DNA from 3 places in the Aestuariirhabdus sp. LZHN29 genome. Region 3 is predicted to be linked to each of the others. Evidence: predicted binding sites of a transcription regulator. Region 3 holds the regulator's gene; each other region holds the start of a gene.
What was found. Region 3 encodes sigma-54, which starts transcription at its own class of promoters, with help from an activator protein. Its sites were predicted from a motif close to TGGCACNNNNNTTGCTNT; they were not measured.

Region 1 (7,472 bases), on a different contig from region 3:
ATCTCCTGCTGTTAATGGAATGGCGTCTGGTAAAAGACGCCATGTCAGAATTGGAAAGAACCTGATCAAGCCGCCACGATGCAGTCATCAATCGGGCAGATAACGACGCATTTAGGCTTGTCAGATTCGCCTTCGCACTCTGTGCAACTGTCGGCCTTAATCTTGAATGCTACCAAACTTTCGGTAATCGATTCGGTAGGACACTCCGGGACGCAGTCGCCACAAGAGATACATTCATCTTCAATAATAGTCAGTGCCATGATCTACTCCTTGTCGATAGTAAGAGTAATAGGTGCGCCTTAAGCCCGGCGAACCCGTACGGTTTTAGGCAGTTTGGGTTTGTCCATAGGGTCGAGGTACCAGGCGCTGCCATCGTCCAGTTCGATCCGTCCACCCCAGTGTTCGCTGCTGTCATGTTCCAGTGAGACAACCATCGCTTCGAGATCTTTCTTGGCGATGTACAGTGAGAGGCGACCTTCGTTTTCCCTGAGCATTACGCTGGGCATTGGATTCTCCTGAAGTATCGGGGAGAGCTTACAACTCTCCCCGATGTTGGCCTAGCGAACCAGGTCGAAGTTGTAGTCGGTAACGCCGATCTCCATGGTTTCGGCATCGAGTTTTTCGAGCACCGAATTCACCAGCGTAGTCAACATCTGCATGGCACCTTCGTAGCCAAGGGTGGTTTGACGATGCAGGTGATGGCGATCGAAGATCGGGAAGCCGAGACGGATCAGCGGTACTTCGAACTCCTTGCCTTTGGCGAGGGTATCGCGCTGCAGGAATTTTCCGTAGCTGTTACCGATGACAAAGTCTGGTTTATTGGTGAACAGTAGCGAACGCAGGTGCCACAGGTCCTTGCCATAGTGCACTTCGCAATTGGCGCCGAAGGGTGAGGCATCCAGTTTGGCCTGCATCGCTCTTCCCCAGCGCTTGTTGCCGTTCTGGCAAAGGATGATCGATGGCTCGGAACCCAGCTCCAACAGGAACCCGGCCAGCGCCATGACAAAGTCGGGATCACCGTAGAGGGCAAATTTTTTGCCGTGCATCCAGGTGTGGGAGTCTTGCATCATATCGACAAGACGGCCCCGTTCCAGCGCCAGGCTTTCGGGAATCTCTTTTCCGGTCAGCTCTGAAACCTTCATCAGAAATTCATCGGTTCCTGCCAGTCCCATCGGCGGCGCGATTTCGCTGGCGGGCTGCTTCCATGTGGTTTTGACGAATTTTTTGGTCTTGGGCAAACCCCAGGGTTGTAGCAGCAGGGTGTCGATGGCGTTGGGGGCATCCTTTATTTCAGCCTGAGTGGTGCCGCCTTCGTACATGCGGTACTTGCCGTCTGCCGGAGTATCGAGCACCTCACTCGGATCGCTAAGCAGGCTGGCTTCGACCTCCATTTCGGCCATCATCCGCTTCAACACACGGTAGTTGCCGAGGTAAGTTTCGAAACCGGGTACCAGATTGATTTTACCGTTGCTACCGACCTCTTTATCCTCCATTTGATTGAGGGTAAAGGTGCGGGCAAAGCCCTCGAACATACCATCCCAGCCGTTAGTGTGGCTGCCGACAAAACTCGGGGTATGGGCGAAGGGGGTGGGCATCTCGACGGGAAGATGACCCTCTTTCTTGGCGTTGCCGATAAACGCGTTCAAGTCGTCTCCGATCACTTCCGCCATGCAGGTGGTAGAGACGGCGATGATCTCGGGCTTATAGAGGGCGTTCGCATTTTCGAGGCCATCTTTCATATTTTGTTGGCCACCGAACACTGCCGAATCTTCGGTCATTGAGTCAGAGACGGTCATCACTGGCTCTTTGAAGTGACGGTTGAAATAGGTGCGGAAATACGCCACACAACCCTGGGATCCATGAACGTAGGGCAGGGTCTTTTCAAAACCCAGTGCACAGAGCACTGCGCCCAGGGGCTGGCATGCCTTGGCCGGGTCGACGGTAAGCGATTTACGGGCGAAGTTGATCTCCTGGTACTCTTCGGTGGTGGTCCAGTCAAAGATCTCCTTCACCTTGGCATCGGCGGCGGGGTCTTCCATGCCGGCCTTCTTCTTGGCCAGCAGTTCCTGATATTCCGGCTGCTGAAACAGCGGGTAACAGGGTTTTACATCTTCTGCAATTTGACTCATTTTAACCTCCCAATCGCGCCACTCTAATGTGGACTAACGACGGTAGTGAAACCACGGCAGATATTCCTGCCACAATGTAGTAAGTGGGATTTGATCAGGCGCTCTTTTTCCAGGGCGCGGTCATCTCTTTCCAGCACGGGTTATTCAGGGTCATATCCATATCGCGGGCGAAGATGGCGAAGCCGTCATAGCCGTGATAGGGGCCGGAGTAGTCCCAGGAGTGCATCTGACGGAAGGGGATGCCCATCTTCTGGAAGATGTACTTCTCCTTGATACCGCCACCGATCAGGTCGGGTTTGATCTTTTTGACAAACTCCTCGAATTCAAAACCGGTAACGTCGTCATACAACAGGGTGGCGTTGCTGAGGTCTTCGAGGGTGCGTTCGTAGTCGTCGTTATGACCAAACTCGTAGCCGGTACCCACCACCTCCATGCCCAGATCCTGATAGGCACCGATGGTATGACGAGGTCGCAAGCCACCGACGTAAAGCATGACGCGCTTGCCGGCAAGGCGAGAGCGATACTTGGCGATAACCGCTTCTGTTTGTGCTTTGTATTTGGCGATTACCTTCTCGGCGTTAGCCTGAATGGTTTCGTCAAAGAAGCTGGCAATTTTGCGCAGGCTTTCCTCGGTTTTGGTGGGCCCGAAGAAGTTGAACTCGACCCATGGAATCTCATACTTCTCTTCCATATGACGGGCCAGATAGTTCATAGAGCGGTAGCAGTGGAGCAGGTTGAGTTTTACGTTAACGTTGTTTTTCACTTCGTTAAGGGTACCGTCCCCGGACCACTGGGTGACCACGTTAAGTCCCATCTCCTCAAGCAGAATACGTGACGACCAGGCGTCACCACCGATGTTGTAGTCGGCGATCAGGGCGACGTCGTAGGGGCCGACCTCGCGCTTGTTGTCCTCGGAAAGAACCCAGTCGCGCACGGCATCATTGGCGATGTGATGACCCAGTGACTGGGACACGCCACGGAAACCTTCACAGCGCACCGGCACGACCGGCTTGCCAATCTCGGCCGATTTGTTTTTGGCGACCGCTTCGATATCGTCTCCGATCAGGCCAATAGGACACTCCGATTGCACCGAAATACCCTTGTTGAGCGGAAATAGCTGCTCGATTTCGTCGATCAGGTTTTCCAGCTTCTTGTCACCGCCAAAGACGATATCCTTTTCCTGGAAGTCCGAGGTGAAATTCATGGTGCCGTAGCTGTCGACGCCGGTGGTGCCGACATAGTAGTTACGTCGGCCTGCGCGAGAGTACTGGCCACAGCCGACGGGGCCGTGGGAGATATGAATCATATCTTTGATCGGACCCCAGACCACCCCTTTGGAGCCGGCGTAGGCGCAACCCCGGTTGGTAAGTACACCCGGTAAAGCCTTGCGGTTGGAAGTGATACAGCCTTTGGTTTCCTGTCCGGGCTCGGCTACCGTGAGGTGCTTGGCGCGATCCGCTTTGGCCTTCTCCGGATAGACCTCAAGCACCTCTTCAATCAGCGCTTTGGTCTCTTCAATATTTAAACTCGACATAATGAGTACCTTCGTTAGAACCTGTAGTCGCAAATCGGCTGTGGTGTGAGAAAGGCTCGCAAAACGGGATGTTATCGATTCCCCTGTTGCAAGCCGACCTGAACCTCAGCATCGTTTGCGGACGAGTGCTTAACCTTCTGCCGCAAGCTCGGCGGCGGTTTTGCCGACGATGGTTTCGTCTTCAACCTCCATGATGCCGAACTCCATCAGCAGATCCTCGAGCTCATCCATGGTGCAGGGATTGGGAACCACGAACAGGGTGTTATCGATCACCTTTCTGGCCAACGCGCGATACTCGTCCGCCTGGTTGCAGCTTGGATCGTATTCGATCACGGTCATACGACGGATCTCAGCGTGCTGCACGATATTGTCCCGTGGTACGAAGTGGATCATCTGGGTACCGATCTTGGCCGCCAGGGCTTCGATCAATTCATCTTCGCGGTCGGTGTTACGGGAGTTACAGATCAGGCCCGCAAGGCGCACGCTACCGGAGCTGGCGTATTTAACGATCCCCTTGGAGATGTTGTTGGCGGCGTACATCGCCATCATCTCGCCAGAGCATACGATGTAGATCTCCTGGGCTTTGTTTTCGCGAATCGGCATGGCGAAGCCGCCACAAACCACGTCCCCCAAAACATCGTAAAACACGAAGTCGAGGTCGTCGCTATAGGCGCCCTCCTCTTCGAGGAAGTTGATGGCGGTGATAACACCGCGACCTGCGCAGCCAACACCGGGCTCCGGGCCGCCTGACTCGACACACTTGATATCCTGGTAGCCAACTTGCAGCACATCTTCCAGTTCCAGGTCTTCAACGGTGCCCAACTCGGCAGCCATTTCCATCACGGAGGTCTGGGCTTTGGAGTGAAGGATTAATCGAGTCGAGTCTGCCTTGGGGTCGCAGCCGACAATCATTACCTTCTTTCCTGCCTCGGCCAGGGCGGCCACGAGGTTCTGGGTGGTGGTGGATTTACCGATACCACCCTTACCGTAAATTGCACATTGACGCAGTGTCATGTTCACTCTCCTTTCAAGCAACGTAATTTCCAATGAGGTCCAACCGGTATATCGCAACGCTTGTGCCAAGTTGCTCAAAATGTATTTAACTAATTGATTTATGATGAATAAATCATAATTTTTTGTGCTTTTGTGAGGCCGCTTTTCTCTGGTGGGTATGCGACAAAGCCGCGAATCCTGTAGGGTTAATGACGACAAAGCCCGTTTTCTTACACGGCGACAGAGCGAGTCAGATTGGAAAATGATGGTGAAAAAACAGCGAATATCGATTGCTGGCTGGAATGGCCAGCGGAACGGTGGTGGGTGCACCGGTGAGTAGTTGTTGCCTGCCCGACGGTTGTTATTTGCCGATCAATCGCTGCAACCTGCCAGCAAAAATCCTCGGTAGCCTGACCTTTCAATTGCAACCCGCACCCCTTCGACTCGATGGGGTTGATGCGCTGTACCCGGGCCTGTTCTCCTGTCTTGCTGGATGGAGTGAGCAGGCGCAAAGGGCGCAGCAGTTCATTGATTACATGGACGTCCACTTCACACTCAATGATCCAGCGGCGGCGGGATTTGTGGCGGGGATGGGGGGACGCCCAAAGGCGAACTGGCAGCGTACAATCCGCGGCTGGCGGTTTGATACCGATGGCCGAGAGGGCGCGGTAATGAAAGCCTGGGTCGAATCACGCTTTGGCTTACTTCCCCGTTATCACAGCGGCGTTATCCGTGATTTAAGCAGTGAGACCTATCGCCGCTATATAGAGGCCCGAGCACGAGGTCTTTACAATACAAATGCGCTGGAATCGCAGATAGACCTGTTGTACAGCTACTGCCAGTACGAGTTGGCTTTGGGCGACAGCGATCACCTGCTCCTCTATCGCGGGGTAAACAGGGCGGCTGGTTTGGAGCAGGTGGGGGTGGATGCCAGCGGTAGTCCCGTGCTGTTGCTTAATAACCTGAACTCCTTTTCCCGTGATGCCGAACGGGCCTCCGAGTTTGGTGATCGCGTGATGCGGGTGCGGGTGCCACGGCAGAAGGTGGTCTGCTACGATGCGCTATTTCCCGCTCTTCTTAAGGGAGAGGGAGAGTATCTGGTGGTCGGTGGTCTTTATGCTATCGATGGCTGGGTGTTTTGAGCAGGGGTACCTGTTTTCCCGCTTTCAATCCCGGACTTCGGGCAGCCCCTGTCGAGCGTAACAGGATCTATCTATGAATAAATCACTCCGTGACTCGCAGCCGACCCCCACCGCCCCCCATCCGCCGGGATACCCTGAGCGGCGAGTTCCCGAACGGGGAGCGGCCTTGCGGCATCACGGAGCCCCACTACTGGTGATCCTGTTGCTGACGATACCAGGCTTGGTGCTGGCTACGTTAGACCCCCAGGCTTGCGAGACGCTGCTGGGATGGCCGGTAGCCCTGCTGGGTCTGCTCTATTTTACCCTCTGGTTGCCAGGGGCGTTGTGGCTGTTGTCCCTTTGGCTGGGTTGGTACGGGTATCGTATCCTTCGTAGTGGAATGGCGCCGCCCCCGGAGATGCCGGTGCTGTTTGCCACCGGTGTTCGCCGAGGTACCAGTGCGCGCATCAAAGGAGTGATCTGGTTGGCCGCACCGCTCTACTGCAGTTGGGTGCTGTTGGTGGGCCTAAACGCATTTGATGAACTCTCCCAGGGGCGGGCGCTGGGAGAGATGTCCGTGGGGATCGTGGCGGAGTGCCAGTAATCGATCGATCTGCCGTGCCGGCTTGGCGTAGTGTTTGCTTTATTCTGTTGACCCCCGAATTGATTTGGAGCGACCGATGAGTACTAACCCTCTAAACCCCATCTCCCTGACCCTAGCTGGGGCGACTTTGCCCTTTGTTCGCTATATCCGCGATGGGCTGCCCTATATCGAGTTCGATAGCTGCGGTTGCCGCTGCCCGGTACCCATGCACAATGCGATGCTCGGACTGGAGCGTATTGCCAGCAGTGGCGAGCGTCTGGTGATGGTGAACGGGTTTGAACCTGCCGGGCTTTTTGAACGGGTTCGTGGAGGATTTGTATGGCAGGTGGAGCCGCTGCCCCAGGGTCGGGTGCGCATTGTCTTTAACGCTACCGCCGGCGCTTCACAGATCGATTTTAGTGAGCGCGGGTGCAATGGCGGTTAGGGTCAGGAGACGATCTGCCCAGTTTCAACCCGGTGTAGTTACGGATGCGAATGCATGGGTACCGCTGCGTGTTGAGTTCGCCCCACCCGAGAGGTGAGGCGGGCGAGATATCAGTAAGAGATCGTCACCTCTTCATCACGCAGAATCAATTGGCACGCCAGTCGGTGAGGGCTGGGGAGATCATCAACGGCCATCTGTTCGATCTCGGCACGTTTCAACTTTCCAATGGCGACCAGTGTGCGCTGCTCTTTGTCGGTGAGCGGGCCGCCCATCGGGGTGGTGTCACTCGTGATCTCGACATCGACGCAACAGGTGCCGCAGTTGCCGTCCTCGCAATCGAAGCCGATGGGGATATCGTTTTTTTGGGCCAGTTTCAATACGGTTTCGGTATGACTGCCGGCCACCGCATAGGTCACGGTCTTGTTGCCGCTTTTGGCACTAAAGGTTACTTGGGGCATGGTTTCTCTCCTGATGATAGTTGGGTGTGTGGTTAAACAACCACCCGGGGTAGAGGGCAAGGGTCGTGCCACCGTAACTTATTGATTCTTGGTTGCTGGGAGGGGCAGGATTGTCGAGCAGTAAACAATCGAGGGGATTGTGTCGCACAGTTGACAGCCATCAGTGCCGCAGTTGGATAGCTTCTTGCAGTGCCTCCTGTACCTTACAC
Region 2 (7,472 bases), 440 kb from region 3:
CGGCGCTGGTGTCACAGATGTACCAGGAAAAGCTTATAGAGGCGGTCTCGGTACCGCAGGTTGCGACGTTCGAAGCCGGTGTGATGTTTGCGCGCAGCGAAGGCATCATTCCGGCGCCTGAATCCAATCATGCGATTCGGGCCACCATCGACGAAGCGATCCGCTGTCGTGAGGCCGCAGAGGAGAAAACACTGTTCTTCAATCTGTCCGGGCATGGTCACTTTGATATGGCCAGTTACGATCGTTATCTCAGTGGTGAGCTGGAGGATTTCGACTACCCCCAGCAGGCGATTGAGGACGCATTGGCACGGCTACCCAGGGTCGCCGACAACGCTGACTGAAACCTTCGGCTGAAACAGTCGCTAAAGACACTGTGCAAAGTAAAAAACTGCTCTTGTGGATGCACAGAGCAGTTTTTTACAGTGTCTGGTTATGGTTAGCGCCCAGGGTCGAAAATTTATCCGAGCGGTGATCTCATTCCCTCTGGAGTCTTCGCAGACGGTATGCCTATATCCCGATCACTAGTCCCCAGAATGCACTTCCAATACCCATTAATGACAGGCCCGAGGCGGTGATCACACAGGTCAGTAGAGCAGTATTCTGGTCCTGAACTGTGGATATAGATGTCGCTGCCGAACCGGCTTTAACGCTGTGCGTACGAAGTTCCATGCAGTATCACCGGCGCGTTGCCATAACGAACTATTTCAAGGTATTAAAATATAATGAGTACTATTCACTTTAAAACCCCGTTGTTGCAGTCGTTACCGTTGAGCCAACAACTTGGCACCCGTGTATGGCTCAAGATGGAGGCGATGCAGCCCAGCGGCTCATTTAAATGTCGAGGCGTCAGCCTCGCCTGCCAGCACTATGTAGAGCAGGGAGCCGAGGCGTTGGTGGCTTCTTCGGGTGGTAATGCGGGGTTGGCGGTTGCCTATGCCGGTCGACAGTTAGGGGTTCCGGTGACCATCGTGGTGCCGTTAACGACTAGCGCCAGGGCGATAGAGTTAATACGTCAGGAGGGGGCCGAGGTCCGCGTCGAGGGGGCCCGATGGAATGAATCCCACGAAATCGCCCTGCAGCTAGCCCAACAGGGAGCCGCTTATATCCACCCCTTCGATGACCCCCTGCTTTGGCAGGGGCATGCAACCATGATCGATGAGATCTACGAGGCGGGTATTAACCCCGACCTGATAGTGCTCTCGGTAGGAGGCGGGGGGTTGCTCTGTGGTGTTGTAGAGGGGCTGCGCCGACACGGCGGCGATGCGGTTCTGGTATGGGCGGTGGAAACCGAGGGAGCGGCCTCCCTCAGCCATGCGCTGGCAGTTGGGCGGCTGGAGGGGATCGAGCGGATCGATTCGGTGGCGACCTCGCTGGGGGCGCTCTGTGTTGCGGAGCGGGCCTTTGCGCTCGCTCGCCAGCATCCGGTGACGACGAAAAAAGTCAGTGATGGCCAGGCGATTCGTGCCTGCGATCGGTTTCTGGAGGAGCAGCGCCTGCTGGTGGAACCGGCCTGTGGAGCCAGTCTGGCAGCACTCTATGATTTTGATGGGGCGTTGCAGCCCTTCAGGGATGTGCTGGTGATTGTCTGTGGCGGCGTGGGTACCAGCCGCCAACAATTACAGCAGTGGGTGAAGAGCTGCTGAACTCGGGTCCAGGTTATTTTTCTGTCGCTAACCCGTTAACCGAGGATGAGTTCAGACGGCACCCCACCCCCGGCAGTATTACAACGGGCCTTACCGCCTGGACCCATTAGCCTGTGAGTGGCGACTGCGGAGGACAACCCCCAGTGCTCCTAAGGCAAACAGCAGTAGTGTCTCCGGTTCCGGCACGGTCTGAACCGTAGCTCGCGTCGTATAGCCCAGGTCGTCGAACGTGGTTTCACTTCCCTGCAGCCTGACAAAGCCGATTGATGCGGTGGAGATATAGGAGAAAAACTCCATGGTGCCATCGCCTGGTCCCCAGCCATCGGGGTCCGCAAAGGACTGAAGTGAATTCCCGTTGAGATCAAAAAACTCGATCACATCAGAGCCGGTCCCCGCGGCGCTGGCCCAGCCACTGAATCCGAAGATGCCGCCGAGCCCGGTGAAATCAAGGGTAAAGTCGCCAAAGCCGAAATGAACACCAAATTTTGTGCCTGAGTGGGGCACAATAGGGCTCCCGCCCCTGAAGTCTGTCCAGTTACCTTGGTCCACGGAACGATGGGTGACAGACCCGGCACTAACACTAACATTGCCATTAAAGATCGAGTTTAGAATGGTACGACCACCGGCGGTACCCTCGTAGTCTTCCGTCGCCAGGCTGGTGAAGCTGCCCTCAACAATAGGAACAGCGAGCGCCTGCCCACACAACATAAAACCTAACAATGCACTGACCACTACCCTTCCGATCCCCATGATAACTACTCTCCTAATTGTTGTGATGGAGTAATAGCAATTTACGGGCCGATATTGTATCTGGTTGATTTTATTAAATTATCTTTGCCAGTGCTTGAGTGAGTGTAAATTTTTGTGACACTGGTAGAGGGGCGGCTCTGCACCGGGGGAGTGGGGAGCCCGGGGAGGAAAAAAGGGGGGGGGAGGGCGCAGTGGCTAGCCTTCGCGCGGACTAGCCAGTCTTACGCTGGCTTTCCGGTATCTCAATGGTAATGTCACTGGCCGCTTTGCAGCAGCAGGGCAGGATCCGCCCCGGTGGCACGAAGGCCACCGGGTTTTGCTCGTACTCGATCTCGCCAGCAAGGAGTTCTACCTGACACGCACCGCAGAACCCCTGTCGGCACTGATAATCGATTTCGATGCGCTCGCTTTCCAGGGATTCCAGCAGGCTTTGCCCCTCGCGGGGCATAAAGCTGAATCCATCCATCACTTTGACGATATGTGTCATGGGCTCAGGCTCTTGTATCCTTAGAGGGCGAAATCACCGAAGTCTTCACCGTCTACATCGCGGTCGATGGCTCCGACCAGGTAGGAGGTGATCTCGGTCTCCTGGGGAGCAACCTGCACGCTGTCGCTTACCAGCCAGGTGTTCATCCAGGGCAGTGGGTTGTTGGTGACTTCGTACTTCGGAGTCAGGCCGATCTGCTGCATGCGCTGGTTGGCGATGTATTCAACGTACTGCTGGAGGATCTCGGCGTTGAGCCCGATCATGGAACCATCCTTGAACAGGTACTCTGCCCAGGCTTTTTCGTCGCGCACTACCTCGTCAAACATATCGTAGGCGAGATTTTCATTTTCGCGCAGAATCTCCGCCATCTGCGGATCATCCTTACCGGTGCGCCAGTTGTTGATGACGTGCTGGCCGGCGCTGGTGTGCAGGGCTTCGTCCCGAGCGATCAGCTTGATGATCTTGGCGTTACCTTCCATCAGGCTGCGTTCGGCAAAGGCGAAACTGCAGGCGAAGCTGACGTAAAAACGCACCCCTTCCATGATGTTGAGGCTGAGAATCGCCAGATAGAGTTTCTTCTTCAATTCAAGCAGGGTGATCTCTTTGCGTTCACCGTTGACCGAGTGATTACCTTCGCCCAGCAGGTTGAACCAACCGGTGTACTCGATCAGGTCATCGTAGTAGCGGCAGATCTGGGTAGAGCGTTCAACGATCTCCTCAATTTCGATAATGCCGTCGAAAATCTCGGTCGGGTTATCGAATACATTGCGAATAATGTGTGAGTAGGACTTGGAGTGAATAGCCGATTCCACCGCGGCGAATAGCTCGTACATCGCTTCCAGTTCGGGTAACGAAACGGCGGGTAGTGTTGCCATGGCGATGGAGCGACCCGCAGCGGCATCGGCCAGGGTCTGAAAGCGGAGATTGGCCAGAAAAATATGACGCTCGTGCTCGGGCAGGGATTGGAAATCGAGACGGTCCTTGGAAACGTCGATCTCTTCCGGGCGCCAGAAGAAGGAGAGCTGCTTATCGGTCAGCCTTTCGAAGATCGGGTAGCGTTGCTCGTCGAAACGCAAGACGTTGACCGGCTGGCCAAGAAACATGGGCTCTTTTAGCTGGTCGTGCTTGTGGGTATTGAATGTGGTGTAACGCATGGCAGTATTCCGTTTGGTAATCGCGGATGCGCCCGCCGGGCACATCCGCTTCAGTGGCGCGATAGTGGCGCTATTGGTTAGATCTTGCAAGCCCCGCCGGCACAGTCATCGTCACTATCGCCGTGACTGTCCTCGGCCCCGTCATGGGTGTTGTGATAGTAGAGGGTCTTTACGCCCAGTTTGTAAGCGGCCAATAGATCTTTAAGCAGCAGTTTCATCGGCACTTTGTTGCCCGGGAAGTTTGATGGGTCGTAGTTGGTGTTGGCGGAGATCGCCTGGTCAATAAACTTCTGCATGATCGCGACCAGCTGCAAGTAGCCATCGTTGCTGGGAATATCCCACAGCAGCTCGTAGCCGTCTTTGCAATTGTCGTAGTCCGGTACCACCTGCTTGAGGATGCCATCCTTGCTCTGTTTAACGCTGACAAATCCTCGTGGAGGCTCAATGCCGTTGGTGGCGTTGCTGATCTGTGACGAGGTTTCGGATGGCATCAGTGCGCTCAACGTACTGTTGCGCAAGCCATGTTGCTTGATGCGGTCGCGCAGGCCTTCCCAATCGTAGTGCAGCGGCTCACTGCACACCTCATCCAGGTCCTTCTTGTAGGTATCGATCGGCAGTATGCCGGCGGCGTAACGGGTTTCGTCGAACTTGGGGCATGCCCCCTGCTCCTTGGCCAGCTCGTTGGATGCCTTGAGCAGGTAATACTGGATCGCTTCGAAGGCGCGGTGGGTCAGGCCGTTGGCACTTCCATCGGAGTATTTAACGCCGTTCTTGGCCAGGTAATAGGCGAAATTAATAACGCCCACACCCAGGGTTCGGCGCGCCATGCTGGCGGTTTGGGCCGCCGGAATGGGGTATTCCTGATAGCTCAGCAGACTGTCCAGTGCGCGGACAATCAGGTCTGATAACTCACCCAGTTCGTCGAGGCTCTCAAGCGCGCCCAGGTTAAAGGCCGCCAGGGTGCACAGGGCGATCTCGCCGCCGTCATCATCGACGTGGTCCAGCGGCTTGGTGGGGAGAGCGATCTCCAGGCACAGGTTACTTTGGCGTATCGGAGCTTTAAGCGGATCGAAGGGGCTGTGGGTATTGCAGTGATCGACGTTTTGCAAGTAGATGCGACCGGTGTTGGCGCGCTCGGCGGCAAACATGGAAAACAGCTCCACGGCTTTAATGGTCTTCTTGCGAATGCTGGCATCCTGCTCGTACTGAACATAGAGTTCGTCAAACTTTTGCTGGTCCTGGAAGAACGCATCGTACAGGCCAGGAACGTCGGACGGACTAAACAGGGTGATATCCCCGCCCTGGATCAGGCGCTGATACATCAGCCTATTGAACTGGACGCCGTAATCAAGGTGGCGTACCCGATTCTCCTCTACGCCGCGGTTGTTCTTCAGTACCAGCAGTGACTCGACCTCGAGGTGCCACAGCGGGTAAAACAGGGTCGCAGCCCCACCGCGCACGCCGCCCTGGGAGCAGCTTTTCACCGCGGTCTGGAAGTGTTTGAAGAAAGGGATACAGCCGGTATGGAAGGCTTCACCGTTACGAATGGGGCTTCCCAGAGCGCGAATGCGGCCGGCGTTAATACCGATGCCGGCGCGCTGACTCACGTATTTAACGATGGCGCTGGAGGTCGCATTGATGGAGTCGAGGGAGTCACCGCACTCGATCAGGACACAGGAGCTGAACTGGCGGGTTGGGGTGCGCACTCCGGACATGATCGGGGTTGGCAGGGAGAGCTTGAACAGGGACACCGCGTCATAGAAGCGACGAATGTAATCCATGCGGGTCGATTTGGGATAGCTGGAGAACAGGCATGCGGCGATCAGCACATAGAGAAACTGTGGGCTCTCGTAATATTGGCCAGTGACCCGGTTCTTTACCAGGTATTTGCCTTCGAGCTGCTTGACGGCGGCATAGCTGAAGTTCATATCGCGCCAATGGTCGATAAAGGAGTCCATGGTCTCGAACTCTTCTGCACTGTAGTCGCTCAGCAGGTGTGCGTCATAGCGCTTCATATCCACCATCTTGCTGACGTGATCGTACAGCGTTGGGGGCTCGAAGGCGCCGTAGGCTTTCTTACGCAGGTGATAGATCGCAAGGCGAGCTGCAAGGTACTGGTAGTCTGGCGCCTCCCGAGAGATAAGGTCGGCCGCCGACTTGATAATGGTTTCGTGGATCTCCGAGGTGGTAATACCCTCGTAGAACTGGATGTGCGACTTCATCTCCACCTGGGAGACCGAGACGTTGTTGAGTCCCTCGGAGGCCCAGTCGATGACGCGGTGGAGTTTTTCCCAGTCGAGAGATTCCTTGCGGCCGTCGCGCTTGGTTACCAGTAGCTTGGTGTTCATAAAGTGTAGTACCTACGTATAAAAATTAAACACAACATATAGTGTTGTGAAGACCCCCTGAAACGTACATATGGCAAGAGAATCCAGCCTCATACGCCGCCGCGATGGTGCAGCGTATGGACGGCCTGGCCTGGTTGTTCTCCTCCGATCATCTCCCGGCTGGTGCGGTCGATGGCCTGCTGTACGCCCTCCCTGTTAAACAGCAGTGGTGTAACGCTTTTGGGGCTTGACATTTGTCATGCCACTATCAGGCGGTACACTATATATAGTGCTTGCTCGAATGATTGGCACAAGATAATCGGTATCGGCTCCAAATACAAGGTGTGTAAGTTGGGCGTAACTTGTGGATAAGTTGTGAGTTATTGTGCGGGTAAGTGGTCACCAACAGCGCACAACTGACCACTTGGGCGTTTGCCCGGGAGTAAGCACTTGATGGTTTTTTCGAGGGGCTCTTTATGCCCCTCAGGGAGCTCCGCTTGCTCGCTTAAATGCGCCGCTCATTTCGAGGGCAGACCACAACATCTTGTGTTATCTGTGGGGTTGGTTTTGGCGCGAAATTCATACCGGCTGTTGATAACCGTCAACGATGGTGCCGCAGACCGGGGCTATGATCGCTTGGGACTGTATGCGGCGCGTGGGATAGGATAATCTATTCGGAAATGCCGTAGTGCTCTGCTACAACTGTTTCGAATAACTGTCGGGGAAGAATACACTCGTGGAAACAACGGAAACCGGTCGAATCCTGATCGTCGAGGATGATGAACGCCTGGCGGAACTGACCAGGGAATATCTGGAAAGTAATGGTCTTAGTGTCGGCGTGGAGGGAGACGGCGCCAAGGCGGTGGAGCGTATTTTGGCTGAAAAGCCGGATCTGGTAGTGCTCGATCTCATGCTGCCGGGCGAGGATGGTGTGTCGATCTGTCGCCGGGTGCGTCAGGACTACCATGGGCCGATCCTGATGCTGACGGCGCGTACTGATGACCTTGATCAGGTTCTCGGGCTGGAGATGGGCGCCGATGACTACGTGTTTAAGCCGGTCAGGCCAAGAGTTTTGCTCGCTCGGGTGCGGGCCCTTTTGAGACGCAGCAGC
Region 3 (7,472 bases):
TCCAATAGTCTCGAAATTGAAGGGCACTGACGTCGGCTTTGCGCCGAAAGCAGAGTATCTGTTTTATCACGCTAGTCTCTCCCTGAAAAAATCCTTACTCGGCAAGTTCCGACTGCTCACGCAGGTAGCGAAACAATTTGCGGCTGCTCGCTAGGGGTTTCTGTAATTCCAGTTCTTTGCGGCTATTGCGTATCAGCTGCCGCAGGTGCTGGATATCGGCCGCTGGATAGGTATCCAGATACTCCTGAAGCGTCTCGTTACCTTCGCTGATCAGTCGTTCACGCCAGCGCTCGAGCTGATGGAAAATTCGGTTGTACTCTGCGCTGCTGGTATCGAGACGATCCACCGCTTGTTGCAATGGCTCCAGATCCTCATCGCGCATCAGTTTTCCGATGTACTGGCGGTGGCGTTTAAGCGCGTTGTTGCTTTTTATTCGACGTGTTTCTTCCAGTGCCCTGCGGAGTCGTTCAGTGATCGGCAGTGAGGTCATGACGTCGGGTTTAAGGTCGAGCAGGCGCATACCCAGTGCTTGCAGCTCGTGCATTTCGTTTTTGACCTGGGTCTTGCTCTTATAATCTTCGTCGTCGAAATCGACCGATTCGTTGTCTTGTTCTGGGCGCATGGGGGAGACGATCTGTGGCTTCGAAATGGGTAGGTGACTATTGTAAACCGATCCTGCTGGAATGTCTGTTTTGAGCGAAAGGCTTGTTCGCTAGCCCCCTGCAGGTAGAATGGATCGTTACCCCCTAGCCTGGTGATACAAACCATGACCTCAGTCCCAAATATAACACCGCTGGATCTTCGTCAGGAGCAGTCCCGCTTGCAACAGTTGGTGCAGGATATTCTGCTGGAGGCTCGCAAGCAGGGAGCCAGCGGGGCAGAGGTGGGTGTCAGCCTGGATAACGGGCTGACCGCCAGTGTGCGCATGGGGGAGGTGGACACGGTCGAGTTTAATCATGACCAGGGTTTTGGCATCACCCTCTACTACGGCCAACGCAAAGGTTCCGCCAGTACCTCTGACAGCAGTCTGCAAGCGATCATTGATACCGTGGAAGCGGCCAGTAATATCGCGCGCTACACATCGGAGGACCCTTATGCGGGCCTGGCCGATGCCTCCATGATGGCGACCGACCTGCCGGAGCTTGACCTGTACCACCCCTGGGATGTGGAGGTGGACCATGGGCTGGAGATCGCCACTCGTTGCGAGCAGGCGGGGCTCGATGTCTCGGAGCAGATAACCAATTCCGAGGGAGCAAGCCTCTCAACGCATCAAAGCTGCCGGGTGTACGGCAACAGTCATGGTTTTATGGGCAGCTACCTGGCCTCAAGGCAGAGCTTGAGTTGTGTGCTGATTGCGGGCGAACAGGAGCGGATGCAGCGGGATTATTGGTATGCCGTGTCCCGTAAGCGAGAGGATCTGGAAAGTCCTGAATCGATCGGTACCCAGGCAGCCAATAGAACCTTGCAGCGCCTCGATCCCCGAAAGATACCAACCTGTCAGGTCCCGGTGCTGTTCGCTGCAGAGGTTGCCAGTGGGCTACTGTCCCATCTGCTGGGGGCGATCAGTGGGTCAAGCCTGTATCGTGAAGCGAGTTTCTTATTGAATCAGCTGGATAAGCCGCTGTTTCCTGAGTTTGTCAGCATCTATGAGCGGCCCCGCTTGCGAGGTGGCCTCGCCAGTGCGTCGTTTGATAATGACGGTCTGGCGACTTACGACAAATCCTTTGTGCAAGATGGAGTGCTCTGCAGTTATCTGTTGGGCGCCTACTCGGCGCGTAAATTGGGTATGACCAGCACCGCCAATGCCGGGGGGGCGCACAACCTGCGAATCAGTGATAGCGGTTTGGATGCCCCGGCGTTACTGCGGCAGATGGGTAGCGGTTTATTGATTACCGAGCTGCTGGGGCAGGGGGTTAATCTGGTAACCGGGGACTACTCGCGGGGAGCCAGTGGGTTTTGGGTCGAAAATGGGGTGATTCAGTATCCGGTATCGGAGATAACGGTCGCGGGTAACCTGCGGGATATGTTTGCGAATGTCGTCGCGGTGGGGAATGATGTGGATCACCGTGGCAATGTGCAGGCAGGTTCCATCCTGATTGATGGTATGACCGTAGGGGGCGACTAGGTTTTTCGGTCGAGAGCTTACTCTCCCTCGCCAAAGAAATCGTTGACCAGCTCGCTGATCGCTTGCAGTGCCCGATCCTCGTCGTCGCCGTCGATGCGCAAATCAAGCTCGGTGCCTTGGCTGGCTGCCAGCAGCATCACCGACATGATGCTTTTGCCATCGACCATGGTGGTGCCGCGCCCCACTTCGATACTACTGCCGAAAGCGGCCGCCGTGGTCACAAATTTTGACGCTGCTCGGGCGTGGAGTCCGAGTTTGTTGATGATATGAATCTTGGTTTCTATCATTGTCGCTACTGTTATTATATTTTATTGTTTTTGCGCGGTGTGCAGTTCGCGGTGACGAACCTGAACGTTTTGAATCTGACTACTAAAGCGTCGGGTCAGCTCTTCGCTGATGTATACCGAGCGGTGATGGCCGCCGGTGCAGCCGATGGCGATGGTCATGTAACTTCGGTTTCCCGCCTCGAATGCTGGAAGCCAGCGCTCCACAAAGTCACCGATATCAGCCAGCATCTGCTGTACCTCAGGTTGTTCTCCCAAAAAATCCCGCACGGGTTTCTCGAGCCCACTGAAGCCCCTCAGGTGCGCTACCCAATAAGGGTTAGGTAAACAGCGTACATCAAACACGTAATCGGCATCAATTGGTATGCCTCGCTTGAAACCAAAGGACTGGAATAGCAGTGCGAGACTGTCGTCCGTGCGCATCGCAACACGGGTACGAATCAGGTCGCGTAATTCGTGCAGTGATAGTGCGCTGGTATCCAGAGTCAGTTTTGCTCGATTCTTGAGGGGGGCCAGGAGCTCACTTTCGGCGAAAATGGCCTCTTCCAGCGAGCATTTGTCATTGGACAAGGGGTGGCGTCGCCGTGTTTCACTGAAACGCTTTAGCAGGGTAGCTGGGTCTGCATCGAGGTAGATCACCTCGCACTGCACGCCATTATTGGTTAGTTGGGCCAGTATCTCGGGGAAGCGTTTAAGGTCCGCGTGCATGTTGCGTGCGTCGATGCTGACAGCGGCATTTCTAAGTGACTGCTCGCTTGAGATCTCTGCGGCTAGAGACCCCAGTAAGCCTGCTGGCATGTTGTCCACACAGTAGTAGCCCTGATCCTCGAGCACGTGCAGCGCGCTACTTTTGCCGGATCCCGATCTTCCACTGATGATTACTAATCGCATTTTGCTGGTTCCACTTGCCGACTGGTGCGTGCCGCGCCCTGTTTCTGGTGTGGTGGGTGTTGACCGCGTAAGTCACTGAGCTGGCAGTATACCAGTTGCATTGTGGCAGGTCTGCGATTTGGGAGATCAGTCGAGGGGGGCGATCGCCATTTGATAGAGTTCGGTACTGCTCTGCGCGGCGCGCAGGCGGTTACGGTAGCTGGCATTGTCCAGCCGGCCGGCCAGAGCCTGCAAAATCGCCAGATGCTCGTTAGTCGCTTCGTTGGGGACAACGAGGGCAAAGATGATATCTACCGGGAGCTCGTCCATGGCGTCGAAATTGACACCCTCAGACAGTTTGAGCAGTGCCGCCACAGGTTCTGTACAGGAGGTGAGTCGGCAATGGGGAATCGCAATACCTTTGCCAAAGCCTGTGCTGCCGAGGCGTTCACGCTCAAACAGGCCGTTAAACAGCTCGTCGGCTGTTATCTCCTGCCCTGCCTGGGCGAGAGTTTCGGCAAGTGTTTCGAGTACGCGTTTTTTACTGCCGCCTTCCGCAGCGCAGAGGCTGCGGTCGGGGCTTAGGAGGGATATAAAATTCATAGCCAGATCTAATTAACGGGCGAGATTCTTTTCCTTGTGTTTCATGAGCTGGCGATCCAGTTTGTCCGACAGCATATCAATGGCCGCGTACATGTCTTCATGGACGGCAGTTGCGTGGATGTCCGCACCGCGGACGTGCAGATTGGCCTCCGCTTTTTGTCCCTCTTTTTCGATACTGAGGGTTACGTTGACGCTGGTGATGCTGTCAAAGTGTCGCTCAAGACGATCGACTTTAGTTGCTACGTATTCACGCAATGCTTCCGTTACATCAACATGATGACCACTGATATTGATTTGCATGCGTTTTCTCCTGAATGTTTGTTACATGATGTTGAGTCGACGTCGTGTCAGGCTCAAGTGTATGCCTCTGTTACCGATCATATCCGAGGCTCGATATCTCAATGTTGTCGCCAATCAATATAACCTATACCAGACGTTTCCTTTCGTTAGAAGGAGCAATTGATAATGACTCCCGGTATTTGGCAATAGTGCGGCGAGCAACCTGAATTCCCTGCTCAGCAAGCAAACCCGCTATCTTGCTGTCACTCAATGGCTTTTTTGGGTTCTCTGCGGCCACAAGCTTCTTGATAATAGCCCTGATTGCCGTAGAGGAGCACTCTCCTCCACTGGCGGTACTGACATGGCTTGAGAAGAAATACTTGAGCTCAAATATGCCGCGGGGGGTGTGCATGTATTTTTGCGTCGTTACCCGGGATATGGTGGATTCGTGCATGCTGACCGCTTCGGCGATATCGTGCAGTACCAGCGGTTTCATCGCCTCTTCACCATACTCCAGAAACCCGCGCTGATGCTCAACGATCTGGGTGGCCACCTTCATCAGTGTTTCGTTTCGGCTCTGCAGACTCTTGAGAAACCAGCGGGCTTCCTGCAAGTGGTTTTTCAGGTAGGTGTTGTCTGAACTGTTATCAGCACGTTTGACCAGCGAAGCGTAACCCGAGTTGATGCGGACTCGGGGCACAGAGTCCGGGTTCAGCTCGACGGTCCAGCGGCCGTTCACCTTTTTTACGGTGACGTCGGGTATGACATATTCAGGCTCGCTGCTTTGAATGCTTGCCCCGGGTTTTGGGTTGAGGGTCTGGATCAGTTCAATCGCAGCTTTGAGATCGGCCTCTTTGAGACGGGTTTTGCGCATTAATTGAGCGTAATCATGGGAGCCCAACAAGTTGATGTGTTTCTCAACCACCAGGGCCGCTGAACCCAGGTGAGGGGTGGTGGTGGGCAATTGGGCAAGCTGGATTAACAGGCACTCGCTGAGGGATCGAGCCGCCACACCGACTGGATCGAACTGCTGAAGACGGTGTAACACCGCTTCAAACTCATCCAGTTCAATGTCCAGATCCTCTTCGATGCCTTCCATCAGCTCTTCGCAGCTACAGCTGAGATAGCCATCGTCCTTGAGTGCGTCAATGATGGTAATGGCTATCGCCCGGTCGGTGTCGGACATAGGTGTCAGGTTAAGCTGCCACTCCAGATGGGACTGAAGGGTTTCTGAGGTGCTGGCTCGCGTGGCCGGATTGTACTCATCGTTGTCGGACGAGCCCGACCCCGAGGAGGGCGGCAGACTGGATTGATAAACATCATCCCAGGCGGTGTCAACGGGCAGATCTTCCGGGATATTGTCCTGCCAGTCGTCGGACATCACCTCATTTTCGTTGTTGGCACTGTCGGCGCTTTGCTGATCCTGCTGCTCAGCCTCTTTTAGGCCGTTGTTTTCAGCCTTGTTGTCGAACTCGCTACCATCTTTTGCGCTTTCTTGCTCGGTCGCCGCCTCATTATCGGAACCCTCTTCGGGCTCGAGCATGGGGTTGGATTCGAGGGCTTGTTGAATCTCCTGCTGCAGATCCAGGGTAGAGAGCTGAAGTAGTTTGATGGCTTGTTGCAGCTGAGGCGTCATCGTCAGCTGCTGGCCCATTTTCAGGACTAGGGATGGTTTCATAAATAATACAATGTCCGGTCCATAATCTGCGCATCACTCCCGTTGGGTTTTCCGGTCGCATCCTGCTCCGGCAAAAATCTTGCATGGTTCTATTATAGGGTTGAACGGGATGAATGCCTATATGCGAAATTCGTGTCCCAGATAAACGTCTTTCACTTTCTGGTTATTCATCACGGCCTCGGCATTACCCTCGGCGATGATCTTGCCTTCACTAACGATATAGGCAAGCTCACAGATATCCAGTGTTTCGCGAACATTATGGTCTGTGATCAGCACTCCGATGCCCTTGTCGCGCAGGTGGCGGATCACATCCTTGATGTCATTGACCGAAATGGGGTCGACCCCGGCGAAGGGCTCATCGAGCAGGATAAAGGCGGGTTCCGTGGCTAGCGCCCGCGCGATCTCTACTCGTCTGCGCTCTCCACCCGACAAGCTGATACCCTTGCTGTTGCGAATATGGGTGATGTGGAACTCCCGCAGCAGGGCTTCAAGTTTTTCCAGTCGCTGCTTGCGATTGAGATCCTTGCGGGTTTCCAGTATGGAGAGGATATTCTCGGTAACGGTTAGTTTTCGGAAAATGGAGGCTTCCTGGGTCAAATAGCCTATGCCCTGGCGTGCGCGGCCATGCATTGGCAGGCGGGTAATATCCACACCATCGATTAAAATCTGGCCTCCATCGGACTGCACGAGCCCGACAATCATATAAAAACTGGTGGTTTTTCCTGCCCCGTTCGGCCCTAGTAAGCCGACAATCTGGCTACTGGAGATGCTGATCGAAATATCTTCGACCACCTTTCTTCCGCGGTAACTCTTTGCCAAGTGAAGTGCTTTAAGGGTTGCCATGGGGATATCTACTGCTTGACTTTGGGTTGGATAATCATTTCGACACGGTTGCCGGCCTTGCTGCTGGAGCTTCCGCTCTGGGCATTAACCGCCTGGGTTGTCATGTTGTAGTGGATCGTTTCGCCGGTAAAGGAGTTGCCCTCCTGCAGCAGGCGGGCGTTCTTAAGTAATTTCACCTGATCGCTGGCAACGGAGTAGTCGATGGTATTGCCATAGGCTTTGATGATCTCCTTGTCGGCGGCAGGCTTCTCCCGGTAGTGGGCAGGATTGCCTTCCGCCACCATACGGGTGACATTTCCCTCCTTGGTGTAGAGCGTGATTTTGTCGCCGCTAATATGGATAGTGCCTTGGTTCATCGTCACATTGCCGGTGTAGATGGCTCGCCCAGCGCCTTCATCAATATCGGCAGTGTCCGCCTTGATTCGAATAGGTTGGGACTGGTCTTCCGGCAGGGCGTGGGCGACAGCGCTAAAGAGCGCGCTGGCTAACAGGCCGATAATCAAGGAGCTATTGGGCTTCATAGGTGCCTCTGACGTTGGACAGCAGTTGAACTTGGTCCTGGTTAAGGTTGGCTTTCATCCCCACCGCACGAGTCACGCCACTGGGTGTAGTAATGGTGACAGGTCGGTTGGTGGACGCCAGCTCCTGCCCAGAGTATAGGGTGATGAAATCGGTATCAAGGCGTCCCCGTTCACTACCATCTTGCGCCAGCACTCGCATCACCACATCATCCCATAGCTCCAGATCTTCGCTGCCTGGCAGCAGTTTTCCAGAACGTGCGCTGATGTGG

Region 1: a site for sigma-54 is predicted at 4,728-4,745, ahead of nifH (nitrogenase iron protein). Genes of this name have one in related genera too.
Region 2: a site for sigma-54 is predicted at 2,427-2,444, ahead of ACP3PW_RS09620 (PEP-CTERM sorting domain-containing protein). Genes of this name have one in related genera too.

The regions. Positions count from the first base shown of each region.
Region 1 covers NZ_JBNIEU010000001.1:625,821-633,292, reverse strand. Annotated here, with positions in the region: gene ACP3PW_RS03025 (4Fe-4S binding protein) at 66-260, opposite strand; gene nifT (putative nitrogen fixation protein NifT) at 300-506, opposite strand; gene nifK (nitrogenase molybdenum-iron protein subunit beta) at 558-2,129, opposite strand; gene nifD (nitrogenase molybdenum-iron protein alpha chain) at 2,224-3,663, opposite strand; gene nifH (nitrogenase iron protein) at 3,793-4,677, opposite strand; gene ACP3PW_RS03000 (NAD(+)--dinitrogen-reductase ADP-D-ribosyltransferase) at 4,947-5,798, shown strand; gene ACP3PW_RS02995 (hypothetical protein) at 5,872-6,381, shown strand; gene ACP3PW_RS02990 (hypothetical protein) at 6,458-6,805, shown strand; gene ACP3PW_RS02985 (2Fe-2S iron-sulfur cluster-binding protein) at 6,916-7,263, opposite strand.
Region 2 covers NZ_JBNIEU010000002.1:629,261-636,732, forward strand. Annotated here, with positions in the region: gene ACP3PW_RS09605 (TrpB-like pyridoxal phosphate-dependent enzyme) at 1-341, shown strand, start outside; gene ACP3PW_RS09610 (benzoate/H(+) symporter BenE family transporter) at 508-669, opposite strand; gene ACP3PW_RS09615 (pyridoxal-phosphate dependent enzyme) at 723-1,643, shown strand; gene ACP3PW_RS09620 (PEP-CTERM sorting domain-containing protein) at 1,734-2,393, opposite strand; gene yfaE (class I ribonucleotide reductase maintenance protein YfaE) at 2,605-2,880, opposite strand; gene nrdB (class Ia ribonucleoside-diphosphate reductase subunit beta) at 2,901-4,034, opposite strand; gene nrdA (class 1a ribonucleoside-diphosphate reductase subunit alpha) at 4,112-6,382, opposite strand; gene ACP3PW_RS09640 (hypothetical protein) at 6,472-6,615, opposite strand; gene ACP3PW_RS09645 (response regulator) at 7,098-7,472, shown strand, end outside.
Region 3 covers NZ_JBNIEU010000002.1:193,928-201,399, forward strand. Annotated here, with positions in the region: gene ACP3PW_RS07540 (EthD domain-containing protein) at 1-70, opposite strand, end outside; gene yjgA (ribosome biogenesis factor YjgA) at 95-622, opposite strand; gene pmbA (metalloprotease PmbA) at 767-2,125, shown strand; gene ACP3PW_RS07555 (HPr family phosphocarrier protein) at 2,143-2,412, opposite strand; gene rapZ (RNase adapter RapZ) at 2,434-3,300, opposite strand; gene ptsN (PTS IIA-like nitrogen regulatory protein PtsN) at 3,427-3,882, opposite strand; gene hpf (ribosome hibernation-promoting factor, HPF/YfiA family) at 3,895-4,182, opposite strand; gene ACP3PW_RS07575 (RNA polymerase factor sigma-54) at 4,307-5,839, opposite strand; gene lptB (LPS export ABC transporter ATP-binding protein) at 5,957-6,682, opposite strand; gene lptA (lipopolysaccharide transport periplasmic protein LptA) at 6,691-7,203, opposite strand; gene lptC (LPS export ABC transporter periplasmic protein LptC) at 7,190-7,472, opposite strand, start outside.